Regions from separate parts of the Lysinibacillus sp. FSL R7-0073 genome, predicted to be linked through region 3. Evidence: a T-box and tRNA genes for the amino acid it is inferred to sense, from the RefSeq annotation. Region 3 holds a T-box; the other regions hold tRNA genes.
The links. The T-box of region 3 lies ahead of ileS (isoleucine--tRNA ligase). A T-box ahead of a tRNA ligase gene usually reads a tRNA of that ligase, here a tRNA-Ile.

Region 1 (3,182 bases), 2.7 Mb from region 3:
ATTTAAAGAAATTGATAGATTGACTATGGAACTTGCTACTATTTAGTAGAAAGTTTTAAGCAAGATATAAGCTGAAAATATATAGATAAAAAATAATTGTTTTCTTTTGAAACAACTATTGATATAATATTTTGCAGGGCAATATTTTCTCTTACTTAACAAAAATATCTCTTAAAAGTAATAATTTCTTTTTTTTATAAAAAAGTATTGCACAATATGAGAAAACGTTATACAATAATTCTTGTCTTGAAGGACAGGTAAATAACTTCAAAACAAGATACATAATAAAGCAGTCTAGTGATGATGGCAAAGAGGTCACACCCGTTCCCATACCGAACACGGAAGTTAAGCTCTTTAGCGCCGATGGTAGTTGGGGGCTTCCCCCTGTGAGAGTAGGACGTCGCTAGGCATAATACCCAGGAGGATTAGCTCAGCTGGGAGAGCATCTGCCTTACAAGCAGAGGGTCGGCGGTTCGAGCCCGTCATCCTCCACCATTTGCCGGTTTAGCTCAGCAGGTAGAGCAACTGACTTGTAATCAGTAGGTCGTGGGTTCGATTCCTATAGCCGGCACCATTTCAGACGAGCCATTAGCTCAGTTGGTAGAGCATCTGACTTTTAATCAGAGGGTCGAAGGTTCGAGTCCTTCATGGCTCACCATTTATAAGTACCAACCATATTAAGCGGGTGTGGCGGAATTGGCAGACGCACTAGACTTAGGATCTAGCGCCGCAAGGCGTGGGGGTTCGACTCCCTTCACCCGCACCATTTTTCAATATGCCAGATAAAAAAACTTATGCACATGCGGAAGTAGTTCAGTGGTAGAACACCACCTTGCCAAGGTGGGGGTCGCGAGTTCGAACCTCGTCTTCCGCTCCAAATGTGCCGGGGTGGCGGAACTGGCAGACGCACAGGACTTAAAATCCTGCGGTAGGTGACTACCGTACCGGTTCGATTCCGGTCCTCGGCACCATTTTATGCGCCCGTAGCTCAATTGGATAGAGCGTCTGACTACGGATCAGAAGGTTATGGGTTCGACTCCTGTCGGGCGCGCCATAAAACGAACGGGAAGTAGCTCAGCTTGGTAGAGCACTTGGTTTGGGACCAAGGGGTCGCAGGTTCGAATCCTGTCTTCCCGACCATTTCCAAAAAATATTATGGGGCCTTAGCTCAGCTGGGAGAGCGCCTGCCTTGCACGCAGGAGGTCAGCGGTTCGATCCCGCTAGGCTCCACCATAGTAATTAACCAGTATAAAGATCCTGGCGGCGTAGCTCAGCTGGCTAGAGCGTACGGTTCATACCCGTAAGGTCGGGGGTTCGATCCCCTCTGCCGCCATCTTAAAGGACCTTTAGCTCAGTTGGTTAGAGCAGACGGCTCATAACCGTCCGGTCGCAGGTTCGAGTCCTGCAAGGTCCACCATTTATATATTGTTACGGAGGTATACCCAAGTCTGGCTGAAGGGATCGGTCTTGAAAACCGACAGGCGGGTAACACCGCGCGGGGGTTCGAATCCCTCTACCTCCTCCAGTTTATATTCATAAATGGTGCTTTAAAAACTCGAAAAGACAATAAGATTATCGCGGGGTGGAGCAGTGGTAGCTCGTCGGGCTCATAACCCGAAGGTCGTTGGTTCAAATCCGGCCCCCGCAACCAAATGGTCCCGTGGTGTAGCGGTTAACATGCCTGCCTGTCACGCAGGAGATCGCCGGTTCGATCCCGGTCGGGACCGCCATTTTTTATAGACATGAGAAGCAAAGAGTGAGCAAGCTTAGCATGGACGAAATGGGTCAGTAGCTCAGTTGGTAGAGCATTAGATTGAAGCTCTAAGTGTCGGCGGTTCGATTCCGTCCTGACCCACCATTTATGCGGGTGTAGTTTAATGGTAAAACCTCAGCCTTCCAAGCTGATGTCGTGGGTTCGATTCCCATCACCCGCTCCAAGGGCCTATAGCTCAGCTGGTTAGAGCGCACGCCTGATAAGCGTGAGGTCGATGGTTCGAGTCCATTTAGGCCCATCATTATTCCGAAGTAGCTCAGTTGGTAGTAGCACCTGACTGTTAATCAGGTTGTCGCAGGTTCGAGTCCTGCCTTCGGAGCCATTTTTTTTGTGGGGAAGTACTCAAGAGGCTGAAGAGGCGCCCCTGCTAAGGGTGTAGGTCGGGTAACCGGCGCGAGGGTTCAAATCCCTCCTTCTCCGCCATGGGCCCGTTGGTCAAGTGGTTAAGACACCGCCCTTTCACGGCGGTAACACGGGTTCGAATCCCGTACGGGTCATACTAAGTACAGTAGATGAATTTACATCTACTGTACTTTTTTTATGAGCTGAAAAGAAAAAGTAACAAGAAAGCCTTCGCCAGATAATGAATCTGCGAAGGCTCGTTGTTTTTTGAAGACTTACGTAATATTTCGTCCTTTACCATAAGGAATACATAAAGGTGTTCCAAAGATAGGATCTGATGTCATTTGACATTCAAGATCAAATACATGGCTAACTAATTCTGTTGTCATGATCTCTTCAGGCTTACCTTGACGATAAACTCCACGATCACGCACAGTAATGATATGATCAGCATAACGACAAGCGAGATTTATATCATGTAAGACCATAATAATTGTTCGCTTTTGCAGTTGATTTAATTCAAATAATAAATCTAGCACTTCTATTTGATGAGTTAGATCTAGATAGGTTGTAGGCTCATCTAACAGAATAATATCTGTATCTTGAGCGAGTGTCATAGCAATCCATGCACGTTGACGTTGCCCACCTGATAGCTCGTCCACTGGTCTATCTTGTAATTGCTCCGTTCCTGTAGCTTTTAAGGCATTTAGCACAATTTCCTCATCTTTCACCGTCCATTGCTGGCGCCAACTTTGATAAGGAAATCGCCCTTGTTTAACAAGCTGTAGGACCGTTAAGCCTTCTGGTGCTACTGGTGATTGAGGAAGAATAGAAAGGTTTTTAGCTACTTGCTTTGTAGATAGTTTAAAAATATCTTCGCCATCTAATAAAACAGATCCCTTTTTTGGTTTTAATAATCGAGCAATGGAGCGTAGAAGTGTAGATTTACCACAGCCATTCGCTCCAATCAAGACAGTAATTTCATTCAAAGGGATAGATAAATTGAGATCTTCGATAATATTGGAATCACCATAACTTAATGTTAGGGATTTAGTTAATAAGGATT
Region 2 (3,182 bases), 780 kb from region 3:
TTTCCATCCATAAATATTTCGTATCCAAAAGCTCCAGCATCGTTGAAACGTTACGTGTTGAATCATGATAATCCTCAGTTATTGCATGAGCCACAGCCAAATAAAGCTCTATTTCTGCTAAGGTGACTTCCTCCACATTTTTACTTGAAAGCTTTTGTAAAAGAATAAGCAAAACCCATGGCGTCACCTGCCAGAGTGTTCCTTGATGTTCAATTAGTTCAGTCAGCTCATGATATTGTTCCTGTTCAATTAGACGAGGAATGTCTGTTCCTCTGCCATAAGGTGTCGTCAATTGTTGCCAAGGGATATTCGAAATATTTTGGTTCAACATCTTGAATTGCCCCTTTCCCCAAAAGGTACTTAGGAGCTGTTAGTTTATGAACAACTCCTTTAAAGTTAATAACATGGTTTTTGATAAAAATAATTGGGCGTATGATAAGTATTTATATAAGGCTTATGGAATATATGAGTGGTCGCAGGGGAAAGTGGTGGGATTAACCATGTCCAGTTACCTGTAACTTCTCGCCCTGCCAATCTCTCAGCTTCCTCAAATAATTTAAACTGCTGAGCAGCAGTATGATGATCTACAATGCTCACTCCATCCTCTTTAAAAGAATGTAGGACAGCAATATTGAGCTCCACTAATGCACGGTCACGCCATAGAGAAGCTTGTTTGGTTGTATCCAGATTAAATATTCCCGCAATAGCTGGCAGCGTATTATACCGGTCATGATCGGCTAAATTGCGTGCCCCAATTTCAGTCCCCATATACCAGCCATTAAATGGAGCTGCTTGAAAATCAATGCCAGCCATTTGAAAACGCATACTCGAAATAATAGGAACAGCATACCATTTCAACTCTAATTTCTCCACAGCTTCCAATTCCGGATGACGTATTGGAACCTCTAAAATATACTTGGCAGGAATCGTAAATAGCTGGGGAGCACGTCCGTCTACCTGTATGACGAGTGGTAACACATCAAACGGCGTACGCTCGCCTTTCCAGCCCATCGATTCGCATATTTTTGTAAAAGTGATGGAATGTGCATCACCAATAATGCCCTCTTCTGTTTCGTAGCCTGCGTAACGAATTAGCTGATGATTCCAAATTCGTACTCTGTCAGTTGCAAACACTGTTATAGTTGGACGAATTTTCCCATGATTAGTGGCATACTCAATATGCTCTAGTAACTTTTGAAAAATGCCCTGTTCATCTAAAACTTCTCGTGCATCTACTACATGCAATGATTGCCAAAACAACCGTCCAATACATTTATTGCTATTTCGCCATGCAACTCGTGCACCAAAAACTAGCTCTTCTGTTGTAGGCTTATATTCCCCTGCTCTTTTAATCTGCTGTAATCTATTTTCTAACCAAAGTTTGGATTCATTTTGTTCAAGCTGGTATTGATTTAAAAAACTTTGTATCTCCTGTATATTCATATCGATTCCTCCACTTATCCTCATATTAGGGGAACAAGGCAATAAGCACCATGAAAATAGTTAATGAAAAAACATACATATTGCATATATGAAATAGTTTGTTCAAATTTAGTAGGAAGCATCGCTCCAGATAGTTTGAATTGAATTGAATTGTAGTACTCCTTTAAACGAGCCTATAAAAAAGAAAGGGATTATTAGCATTTGGGAGAAGGAAATGAATTTAGACCTAACATTCAAAAGCTACAAAACCTTATCAAAGGATTTTTAGCTTTTAAACATGTTTATGAAAAGACATAGAAAAAAGCATGTAGCACACAACTGTGCTACATGCTTGATGACCCGTACGGGATTCGAACCCGTGTTACCGCCGTGAAAGGGCGGTGTCTTAACCACTTGACCAACGGGCCGTGGCTCCGAAGGCAGGACTCGAACCTGCGACAACCTGATTAACAGTCAGGTGCTACTACCAACTGAGCTACTTCGGAATAATGATGGGCCTAAATGGACTCGAACCATCGACCTCACGCTTATCAGGCGTGCGCTCTAACCAGCTGAGCTATAGGCCCATTTTGGAGCGGGTGATGAGAATCGAACTCACGACATCAGCTTGGAAGGCTGAGGTTTTACCATTAAACTACACCCGCAAATAATGGTGGGTCAGGACGGAATCGAACCGCCGACACTTAGAGCTTCAATCTAATGCTCTACCAACTGAGCTACTGACCCGAAATGGAGGAGGTAGAGGGATTCGAACCCCCGCGCGGTGTTACCCGCCTGTCGGTTTTCAAGACCGATCCCTTCAGCCAGACTTGGGTATACCTCCAAAAATATAAAAATGGTGGAGCCTAGCGGGATCGAACCGCTGACCTCCTGCGTGCAAGGCAGGCGCTCTCCCAGCTGAGCTAAGGCCCCATTTATAGATGGTCGGAATGACAGGATTCGAACCTACGACCCCTTGGTCCCAAACCAAGTGCTCTACCAAGCTGAGCTACATTCCGAAAACATAAATAAATTGGCGCGCCCGACAGGAGTCGAACCCATAACCTTCTGATCCGTAGTCAGACGCTCTATCCAATTGAGCTACGGGCGCTAAATTAATTAAAAATGATGAGCCATGAAGGACTCGAACCTTCGACCCTCTGATTAAAAGTCAGATGCTCTACCAACTGAGCTAATGGCTCGTATAAGAAAAAATGGCTGGGGTACTAGGATTCGAACCTAGGCATGACGGAATCAAAATCCGTTGCCTTACCGCTTGGCTATACCCCAATTTTAAAATGGGGCGACTGATGGGAATCGAACCCACGAATGTCGGAACCACAATCCGATGCGTTAACCACTTCGCCACAACCGCCACTATATAATAACAGCCATATATGTACGAGTACCTTTATACCTGGCAGGGGCAGTAGGAATCGAACCCACACCAAAGGTTTTGGAGACCTCTATTCTACCGTTGAACTATGCCCCTAAAATGGTGGAGGGGGACGGATTCGAACCGCCGAACCCTAAGGAGCGGATTTACAGTCCGCCGCGTTTAGCCACTTCGCTACCCCTCCAAGGGAATGGTGCCGGCGATAGGAGTCGAACCCACGACCTACTGATTACAAGTCAGTTGCTCTACCAACTGAGCTACACCGGCAATAAAAAAATGGCGGTCCCGACCGGGATCGAACCGGCGATCTCCTGCGTGACAGGCAGGCATGTTAACCGCTACACCACGGGACCAAAATGGTGGA
Region 3 (3,182 bases):
AGTTTTTAAAACATCCTGTAAACGCATATACACATATTGATCCATTTCACGAAGCTCTGCGTAGGCTACACGATCTTTTGTTGGATCGAAATCAGCAATATTGCCGTGTAGGAAACGGAAAGTGTTACGAATTTTACGATATACTTCTGATACTTGCTTCAACATATCCATAGAAATTCGCACGTCAGCAGTATAGTCTACAGAAGCAACCCATAGACGAAGAATATCTGCTCCATATTGATCCATTACCTTTTGTGGAATGATGACATTCCCTAATGATTTACTCATTTTACGACCTTCACCATCAAGAACGAAACCATGCGTTAAAAGTCCTTTATATGGTGCAAAGCCGTTAATAGCTACTGATGTAATAAGAGAAGAGTTAAACCATCCACGGTGTTGGTCAGAGCCTTCTAAATATAGATCAGCAGGGTATTTCATGCCACGTTCTACAAGTACACCTTGGTGTGAAGAACCTGAGTCGAACCATACGTCCATAATATCATTTTCTTTTGTAAATTCACCGTTCGGGCTACCCGGATGTGTAAAGCCTTCTGGTAACAACTCTTTTGCTGTTTTTTGGAACCAAATATTTGAGCCATGTTCACGGAATAGTGCTGAGATATGGCTAATTGTTTCAGATGTAATAATTGGTTCACCATTTTCAGCGTAGAAAATTGGAATTGGTACACCCCAAGCACGCTGACGAGAAATTACCCAATCTCCACGGTCACGAATCATATTGTAAAGACGTGTTTCTCCCCAAGCTGGTGTAAATGCAGTTGCTTTAACAGCCTCTAATAGCTCTCCACGGAACGCTTCAACAGACGCAAACCATTGCGGTGTGGCACGATAAATAACTGGTTTTTTTGTACGCCAATCATGTGGGTATGAGTGTGAAATGAAACCAAGACTTTCTAATGCATCTACTTCTTTTAGCTTTTCTGTAACTAGTTTATTGGCATCATTATAAAAGACGCCCTCAAACCCAGGTGCTTCATCCGTATAGCAGCCACTATTATCAAGTGGGCTAAGAATGTCTAAGCCATATTGCTTACTAATATGATAATCGTCTTCCCCGTGTCCTGGAGCCGTGTGAACACAGCCAGTACCTGCGTCAGCAGTAACATGTTCCCCTACCATTACAAGTGAATCACGATCATAGAAAGGATGTTGAGCGACAATACGATCTAATGCTTCACCCTTCACTTCTTGAACAACTTCATATGCTTCCCATTCAAGAGCAGTTGCCACAGTTTCTAATAAATCTTTTGCAATGATGAATTTTTTATTTGCTACTGCAACGACAACATAAACGAACTCAGGATTTAAAGAAATCCCTAAGTTTGCTGGTAATGTCCAAGGAGTTGTTGTCCAAATAACAAATTTAGCATCTGCTGGTACAACACCTTTTGCATCTTTAATAGCAAAGCTTACATAAATGGAAGGCGATTTAATATCTTTATATTCAATTTCTGCTTCAGCAAGAGCAGATTCAGAAGACGGTGACCAATATACTGGTTTTAAACCTTTATAAATATATCCTTTTTCCGCCATCTTTCCGAATACTTCAATTTGACGAGCTTCAAACTCAGGTTTCAATGTAATATAAGGATTTTCCCAATTACCACGGATCCCTAAACGACGGAATTGATTTCGTTGATTGTCAATTTGCTCATATGCATATTCTTCACAAAGTTGACGGAAAGCTGCTACTGACATTTCTTTACGTTTGACACCTTTATTTGTCAATGCTTGTTCGATAGGTAGACCATGCGTATCCCAGCCAGGAATATAATTAACATGGTAACCAGTCATTGAACGATGACGTGTAATCATATCCTTTAATACTTTATTCAATGCATGTCCAATATGAATATCACCATTTGCATACGGAGGGCCATCATGAAGTACATATTCAGGACGACCTTCTGTACGCTCCATCTGTAATTTGTTAATATCCATCTCATTCCATTTATCTTGCATTTTTGGTTCATTTGCTGGTAAATTTCCACGCATTGGGAAATCCGTTTTTGGCATTAATAAAGTATCTTTGTATTCCACCATAAAAAAATCCTCCTTTATTTTACATCAAGCATATCGACACTCTTCTCATACGACAGTTATGGGCTAACTTTTCTGAAACAATTCGCGGACAAATAAAAAAAGCCCTCATCCACTAAGGGACGAGAAGCTTCTACTCGCGGTACCACCCTACTTGTAGCACAATCCAATAGATTGCACTACCTCTTTCAAGCACATTAACGTCGTGCATCACGAAATAACTTACTTTTTTCAGTTATTTAGCTCAGAAGTGATGTTCATTGTTAGTTGCTTGTTTGGGCTTCCACTATCCCCAAATCGCTTCACCACGCCTAACAAATACTGTCTTCGTCTCTGCTTCTATGCATATGTCTGTACAAAATAATTACTATTACAAAGTATATGAAATTCAAACAATCGCGTCAAGCTTCATTTAAATTTGATCCTCTCCATGAAAAGGAGAGTTACATATCTTCTGCTTCTTGCGCTTCATCTACAGATGCTTGAATTTCTGTTAAATCGATATCATACTGAAGCAAATGATCCCAATCGTCTGCATTTAATAAATCAAGCTGGGCTTCAACAAGCATTTTGAAACGATTACGGAACACCTTAGATTGTTTTTTAAGCTCATCAATTTCAATTGTAACCTTACGTGCTTTCGTTAAAGCATCATTAACGATTCGATCAGCATTTTTCTCTGCTTCTTTGACGATAAGCTTTGCCTCTTTTTGAGAATTTCTACGTACTTCATCTGCAGCTTCTTGTGCAACCACAATAGATTTTTGTAAAGTTTCTTCTAAAGAGCTAAAATGCCTCGCTTGTTCTAAGGCCATTTCTAGTTGCTTATCAACCTCTTTTTTTTCGCGCAGCAAAATTTCATAGTCTTTAATGATTTGATCTAAAAATTCATTTACTTCATCTTCAGCATATCCTCTGAAAGCTTTTGTAAACTCCTTATTATGTATATCAATAGGTGATAATGGCATACTATCCTTCTCTCCTTTTCGTGTACATTCGTATTTCCTATTATACAATTCTTCCGACAACTTAGCAGTATAAATTAATGAAATTTACTTTTCTTTTAGCTTTTTTGGGCCAATCGACCGACTTGTATACGGATTTTATCTTTTTTTGTA
Region 4 (3,182 bases), 2.7 Mb from region 3:
GTTCGTAAGGGATACCCAGCCATGAGAATTATTGTTCACCCTGAATGTAGTCGTGAGGTTGTAGACGCGGCTGATGATGCTGGCTCAACTAAGTACATTATTGATACAATTAATCAAGCACCTAGTGGATCTGCATGGGCAATAGGGACAGAAATGAATCTGGTCAATCGTATTATAAAGCAGCATCCAGATAAACAGATCATCTCTTTAAATGAAAACTTTTGTCCTTGCCTAACGATGAATCGCATTGATCTCCCCCATTTACTATGGTGCTTAGAAAGTATTGAACAAGGTCAACCACATAACCGTATTCAAGTTGATGGTCATACTAGCACTGAAGCTCTTAGTTCTCTGGAAAGAATGTTAGCAAGAAGATGAATTATGATTTTAAAGCAGAGATGTTGTAAAAAACAATATTTCTGCTTTTTATTTGCTCATAGAATTAAGTATCCGGGTTATCTTCTGAAATTGACACCCATTTATTTTTTATGATAATGTCGATTTGGAGGTGATAAGAAATGTCTTTTCAATCGAAAAATATTTTCATTAATTTACCAGTCAAAAATGTAAAGAAATCCACGTCGTTTTTTCAGGAGTTAGGTTTTGAGTTCAATCAACAATTCAGTGATGAAACGACTTCCTCAATGATTATTAGTGAAAATATTTTTGCTTTACTAATGGTCGAAGATCGTTTCAAAGGATTTAGTAACAAGGAAATAACGGATACTTCTGTTTCTGCGGAAGCAATTTTATGTCTATCTGCAGAAAATCGGGAGCAAGTAGATCAGCTAGTAAATAAGGCACTTGCCTCCGGGGGTAAACCTTATAGTGATCCACAAGATCATGGATTTATGTATGGCTGGGGTTTTCAAGATTTAGATGGGCATATTTGGGAAGTTGTTTATATGGATGAACATGCAATAAATCAAGAGTAAATCGTTTATCTTACATTAGTTTTCTATAAAAAAAACAGTAGACGCAAATGCATCTACTGTTTTTTGTTTTTTGTATGACCCGTACGGGATTCGAACCCGTGTTACCGCCGTGAAAGGGCGGTGTCTTAACCACTTGACCAACGGGCCCATGGCGGAGAAGGAGGGATTTGAACCCTCGCGCCGGTTACCCGACCTACACCCTTAGCAGGGGCGCCTCTTCAGCCTCTTGAGTACTTCCCCACAAAAAAAATGGCTCCGAAGGCAGGACTCGAACCTGCGACAACCTGATTAACAGTCAGGTGCTACTACCAACTGAGCTACTTCGGAATAATGATGGGCCTAAATGGACTCGAACCATCGACCTCACGCTTATCAGGCGTGCGCTCTAACCAGCTGAGCTATAGGCCCTTGGAGCGGGTGATGGGAATCGAACCCACGACATCAGCTTGGAAGGCTGAGGTTTTACCATTAAACTACACCCGCATAAATGGTGGGTCAGGACGGAATCGAACCGCCGACACTTAGAGCTTCAATCTAATGCTCTACCAACTGAGCTACTGACCCATTTCGTCCATGCTAAGCTTGCTCACTCTTTGCTTCTCATGTCTATAAAAAATGGCGGTCCCGACCGGGATCGAACCGGCGATCTCCTGCGTGACAGGCAGGCATGTTAACCGCTACACCACGGGACCATTTGGTTGCGGGGGCCGGATTTGAACCAACGACCTTCGGGTTATGAGCCCGACGAGCTACCACTGCTCCACCCCGCGATAATCTTATTGTCTTTTCGAGTTTTTAAAGCACCATTTATGAATATAAACTGGAGGAGGTAGAGGGATTCGAACCCCCGCGCGGTGTTACCCGCCTGTCGGTTTTCAAGACCGATCCCTTCAGCCAGACTTGGGTATACCTCCGTAACAATATATAAATGGTGGACCTTGCAGGACTCGAACCTGCGACCGGACGGTTATGAGCCGTCTGCTCTAACCAACTGAGCTAAAGGTCCTTTAAGATGGCGGCAGAGGGGATCGAACCCCCGACCTTACGGGTATGAACCGTACGCTCTAGCCAGCTGAGCTACGCCGCCAGGATCTTTATACTGGTTAATTACTATGGTGGAGCCTAGCGGGATCGAACCGCTGACCTCCTGCGTGCAAGGCAGGCGCTCTCCCAGCTGAGCTAAGGCCCCATAATATTTTTTGGAAATGGTCGGGAAGACAGGATTCGAACCTGCGACCCCTTGGTCCCAAACCAAGTGCTCTACCAAGCTGAGCTACTTCCCGTTCGTTTTATGGCGCGCCCGACAGGAGTCGAACCCATAACCTTCTGATCCGTAGTCAGACGCTCTATCCAATTGAGCTACGGGCGCATAAAATGGTGCCGAGGACCGGAATCGAACCGGTACGGTAGTCACCTACCGCAGGATTTTAAGTCCTGTGCGTCTGCCAGTTCCGCCACCCCGGCACATTTGGAGCGGAAGACGAGGTTCGAACTCGCGACCCCCACCTTGGCAAGGTGGTGTTCTACCACTGAACTACTTCCGCATGTGCATAAGTTTTTTTATCTGGCATATTGAAAAATGGTGCGGGTGAAGGGAGTCGAACCCCCACGCCTTGCGGCGCTAGATCCTAAGTCTAGTGCGTCTGCCAATTCCGCCACACCCGCTTAATATGGTTGGTACTTATAAATGGTGAGCCATGAAGGACTCGAACCTTCGACCCTCTGATTAAAAGTCAGATGCTCTACCAACTGAGCTAATGGCTCGTCTGAAATGGTGCCGGCTATAGGAATCGAACCCACGACCTACTGATTACAAGTCAGTTGCTCTACCTGCTGAGCTAAACCGGCAAATGGTGGAGGATGACGGGCTCGAACCGCCGACCCTCTGCTTGTAAGGCAGATGCTCTCCCAGCTGAGCTAATCCTCCTGGGTATTATGCCTAGCGACGTCCTACTCTCACAGGGGGAAGCCCCCAACTACCATCGGCGCTAAAGAGCTTAACTTCCGTGTTCGGTATGGGAACGGGTGTGACCTCTTTGCCATCATCACTAGACTATAGTCGGCTTTCAATATACTTCGCATTTCTTCGTCAGCTTCTGTCGTTCAGTCAGTCACGTACTTGAGTACGCTCCTTCCCTCTCTCCATTGCTTCCTTGAACTACTCGTATCTTGAAACCCTTCATAAAAGAAATTATTCTTTCAAAACTGGATAAACGGTTCATTGAATGCTTCAAACTTTTTTTGGTT

Region 1: it encodes a tRNA-Ile, which carries the amino acid that the T-box ahead of ileS (isoleucine--tRNA ligase) is inferred to sense. The anticodon was not compared.
Region 2: it encodes a tRNA-Ile, which carries the amino acid that the T-box ahead of ileS (isoleucine--tRNA ligase) is inferred to sense. The anticodon was not compared.
Region 4: it encodes a tRNA-Ile, which carries the amino acid that the T-box ahead of ileS (isoleucine--tRNA ligase) is inferred to sense. The anticodon was not compared.

What each region holds. Positions count from the first base shown of each region.
Region 1 covers NZ_JBBPAS010000001.1:3,724,383-3,727,564, reverse strand. The annotation lists gene MKY88_RS18700 (cysteine desulfurase family protein) at 1-46, shown strand, start outside; rRNA gene rrf (5S ribosomal RNA) at 294-409, shown strand; tRNA gene MKY88_RS18690 (tRNA-Val) at 420-495, shown strand; tRNA gene MKY88_RS18685 (tRNA-Thr) at 499-574, shown strand; tRNA gene MKY88_RS18680 (tRNA-Lys) at 583-658, shown strand; tRNA gene MKY88_RS18675 (tRNA-Leu) at 682-766, shown strand; tRNA gene MKY88_RS18670 (tRNA-Gly) at 803-877, shown strand; tRNA gene MKY88_RS18665 (tRNA-Leu) at 883-971, shown strand; tRNA gene MKY88_RS18660 (tRNA-Arg) at 978-1,054, shown strand; tRNA gene MKY88_RS18655 (tRNA-Pro) at 1,064-1,140, shown strand; tRNA gene MKY88_RS18650 (tRNA-Ala) at 1,158-1,233, shown strand; tRNA gene MKY88_RS18645 (tRNA-Met) at 1,260-1,333, shown strand; tRNA gene MKY88_RS18640 (tRNA-Ile) at 1,341-1,417, shown strand; tRNA gene MKY88_RS18635 (tRNA-Ser) at 1,433-1,525, shown strand; tRNA gene MKY88_RS18630 (tRNA-Met) at 1,577-1,651, shown strand; tRNA gene MKY88_RS18625 (tRNA-Asp) at 1,655-1,730, shown strand; tRNA gene MKY88_RS18620 (tRNA-Phe) at 1,783-1,858, shown strand; tRNA gene MKY88_RS18615 (tRNA-Gly) at 1,864-1,937, shown strand; tRNA gene MKY88_RS18610 (tRNA-Ile) at 1,939-2,012, shown strand; tRNA gene MKY88_RS18605 (tRNA-Asn) at 2,020-2,096, shown strand; tRNA gene MKY88_RS18600 (tRNA-Ser) at 2,107-2,197, shown strand; tRNA gene MKY88_RS18595 (tRNA-Glu) at 2,200-2,271, shown strand; gene MKY88_RS18590 (ABC transporter ATP-binding protein) at 2,392-3,182, opposite strand, start outside.
Region 2 covers NZ_JBBPAS010000001.1:255,089-258,270, reverse strand. The annotation lists gene MKY88_RS01280 (hypothetical protein) at 1-331, opposite strand, end outside; gene MKY88_RS01275 (nitric oxide synthase oxygenase) at 397-1,443, opposite strand; tRNA gene MKY88_RS01270 (tRNA-Glu) at 1,779-1,850, opposite strand; tRNA gene MKY88_RS01265 (tRNA-Asn) at 1,852-1,928, opposite strand; tRNA gene MKY88_RS01260 (tRNA-Ile) at 1,936-2,009, opposite strand; tRNA gene MKY88_RS01255 (tRNA-Gly) at 2,014-2,087, opposite strand; tRNA gene MKY88_RS01250 (tRNA-Phe) at 2,094-2,169, opposite strand; tRNA gene MKY88_RS01245 (tRNA-Ser) at 2,174-2,266, opposite strand; tRNA gene MKY88_RS01240 (tRNA-Ala) at 2,280-2,355, opposite strand; tRNA gene MKY88_RS01235 (tRNA-Pro) at 2,365-2,441, opposite strand; tRNA gene MKY88_RS01230 (tRNA-Arg) at 2,457-2,533, opposite strand; tRNA gene MKY88_RS01225 (tRNA-Lys) at 2,552-2,624, opposite strand; tRNA gene MKY88_RS01220 (tRNA-Gln) at 2,638-2,712, opposite strand; tRNA gene MKY88_RS01215 (tRNA-His) at 2,722-2,797, opposite strand; tRNA gene MKY88_RS01210 (tRNA-Trp) at 2,841-2,914, opposite strand; tRNA gene MKY88_RS01205 (tRNA-Tyr) at 2,919-3,002, opposite strand; tRNA gene MKY88_RS01200 (tRNA-Thr) at 3,010-3,085, opposite strand; tRNA gene MKY88_RS01195 (tRNA-Asp) at 3,096-3,171, opposite strand; tRNA gene MKY88_RS01190 (tRNA-Val) at 3,176-3,182, opposite strand, start outside.
Region 3 covers NZ_JBBPAS010000001.1:1,039,664-1,042,845, reverse strand. The annotation lists gene ileS (isoleucine--tRNA ligase) at 1-2,067, opposite strand, end outside; T-box leader at 2,180-2,407, opposite strand; gene MKY88_RS04925 (DivIVA domain-containing protein) at 2,508-3,032, opposite strand; gene MKY88_RS04920 (YlmH family RNA-binding protein) at 3,128-3,182, opposite strand, start outside.
Region 4 covers NZ_JBBPAS010000001.1:3,731,806-3,734,987, forward strand. The annotation lists gene nadA (quinolinate synthase NadA) at 1-378, shown strand, start outside; gene MKY88_RS18720 (VOC family protein) at 519-935, shown strand; tRNA gene MKY88_RS18725 (tRNA-Glu) at 1,011-1,082, opposite strand; tRNA gene MKY88_RS18730 (tRNA-Ser) at 1,085-1,175, opposite strand; tRNA gene MKY88_RS18735 (tRNA-Asn) at 1,186-1,262, opposite strand; tRNA gene MKY88_RS18740 (tRNA-Ile) at 1,270-1,343, opposite strand; tRNA gene MKY88_RS18745 (tRNA-Gly) at 1,345-1,418, opposite strand; tRNA gene MKY88_RS18750 (tRNA-Phe) at 1,424-1,499, opposite strand; tRNA gene MKY88_RS18755 (tRNA-Asp) at 1,552-1,627, opposite strand; tRNA gene MKY88_RS18760 (tRNA-Met) at 1,631-1,705, opposite strand; tRNA gene MKY88_RS18765 (tRNA-Ser) at 1,757-1,849, opposite strand; tRNA gene MKY88_RS18770 (tRNA-Ile) at 1,865-1,941, opposite strand; tRNA gene MKY88_RS18775 (tRNA-Met) at 1,949-2,022, opposite strand; tRNA gene MKY88_RS18780 (tRNA-Ala) at 2,049-2,124, opposite strand; tRNA gene MKY88_RS18785 (tRNA-Pro) at 2,142-2,218, opposite strand; tRNA gene MKY88_RS18790 (tRNA-Arg) at 2,228-2,304, opposite strand; tRNA gene MKY88_RS18795 (tRNA-Leu) at 2,311-2,399, opposite strand; tRNA gene MKY88_RS18800 (tRNA-Gly) at 2,405-2,479, opposite strand; tRNA gene MKY88_RS18805 (tRNA-Leu) at 2,516-2,600, opposite strand; tRNA gene MKY88_RS18810 (tRNA-Lys) at 2,624-2,699, opposite strand; tRNA gene MKY88_RS18815 (tRNA-Thr) at 2,708-2,783, opposite strand; tRNA gene MKY88_RS18820 (tRNA-Val) at 2,787-2,862, opposite strand; rRNA gene rrf (5S ribosomal RNA) at 2,873-2,988, opposite strand; rRNA gene MKY88_RS18830 (23S ribosomal RNA) at 3,177-3,182, opposite strand, start outside.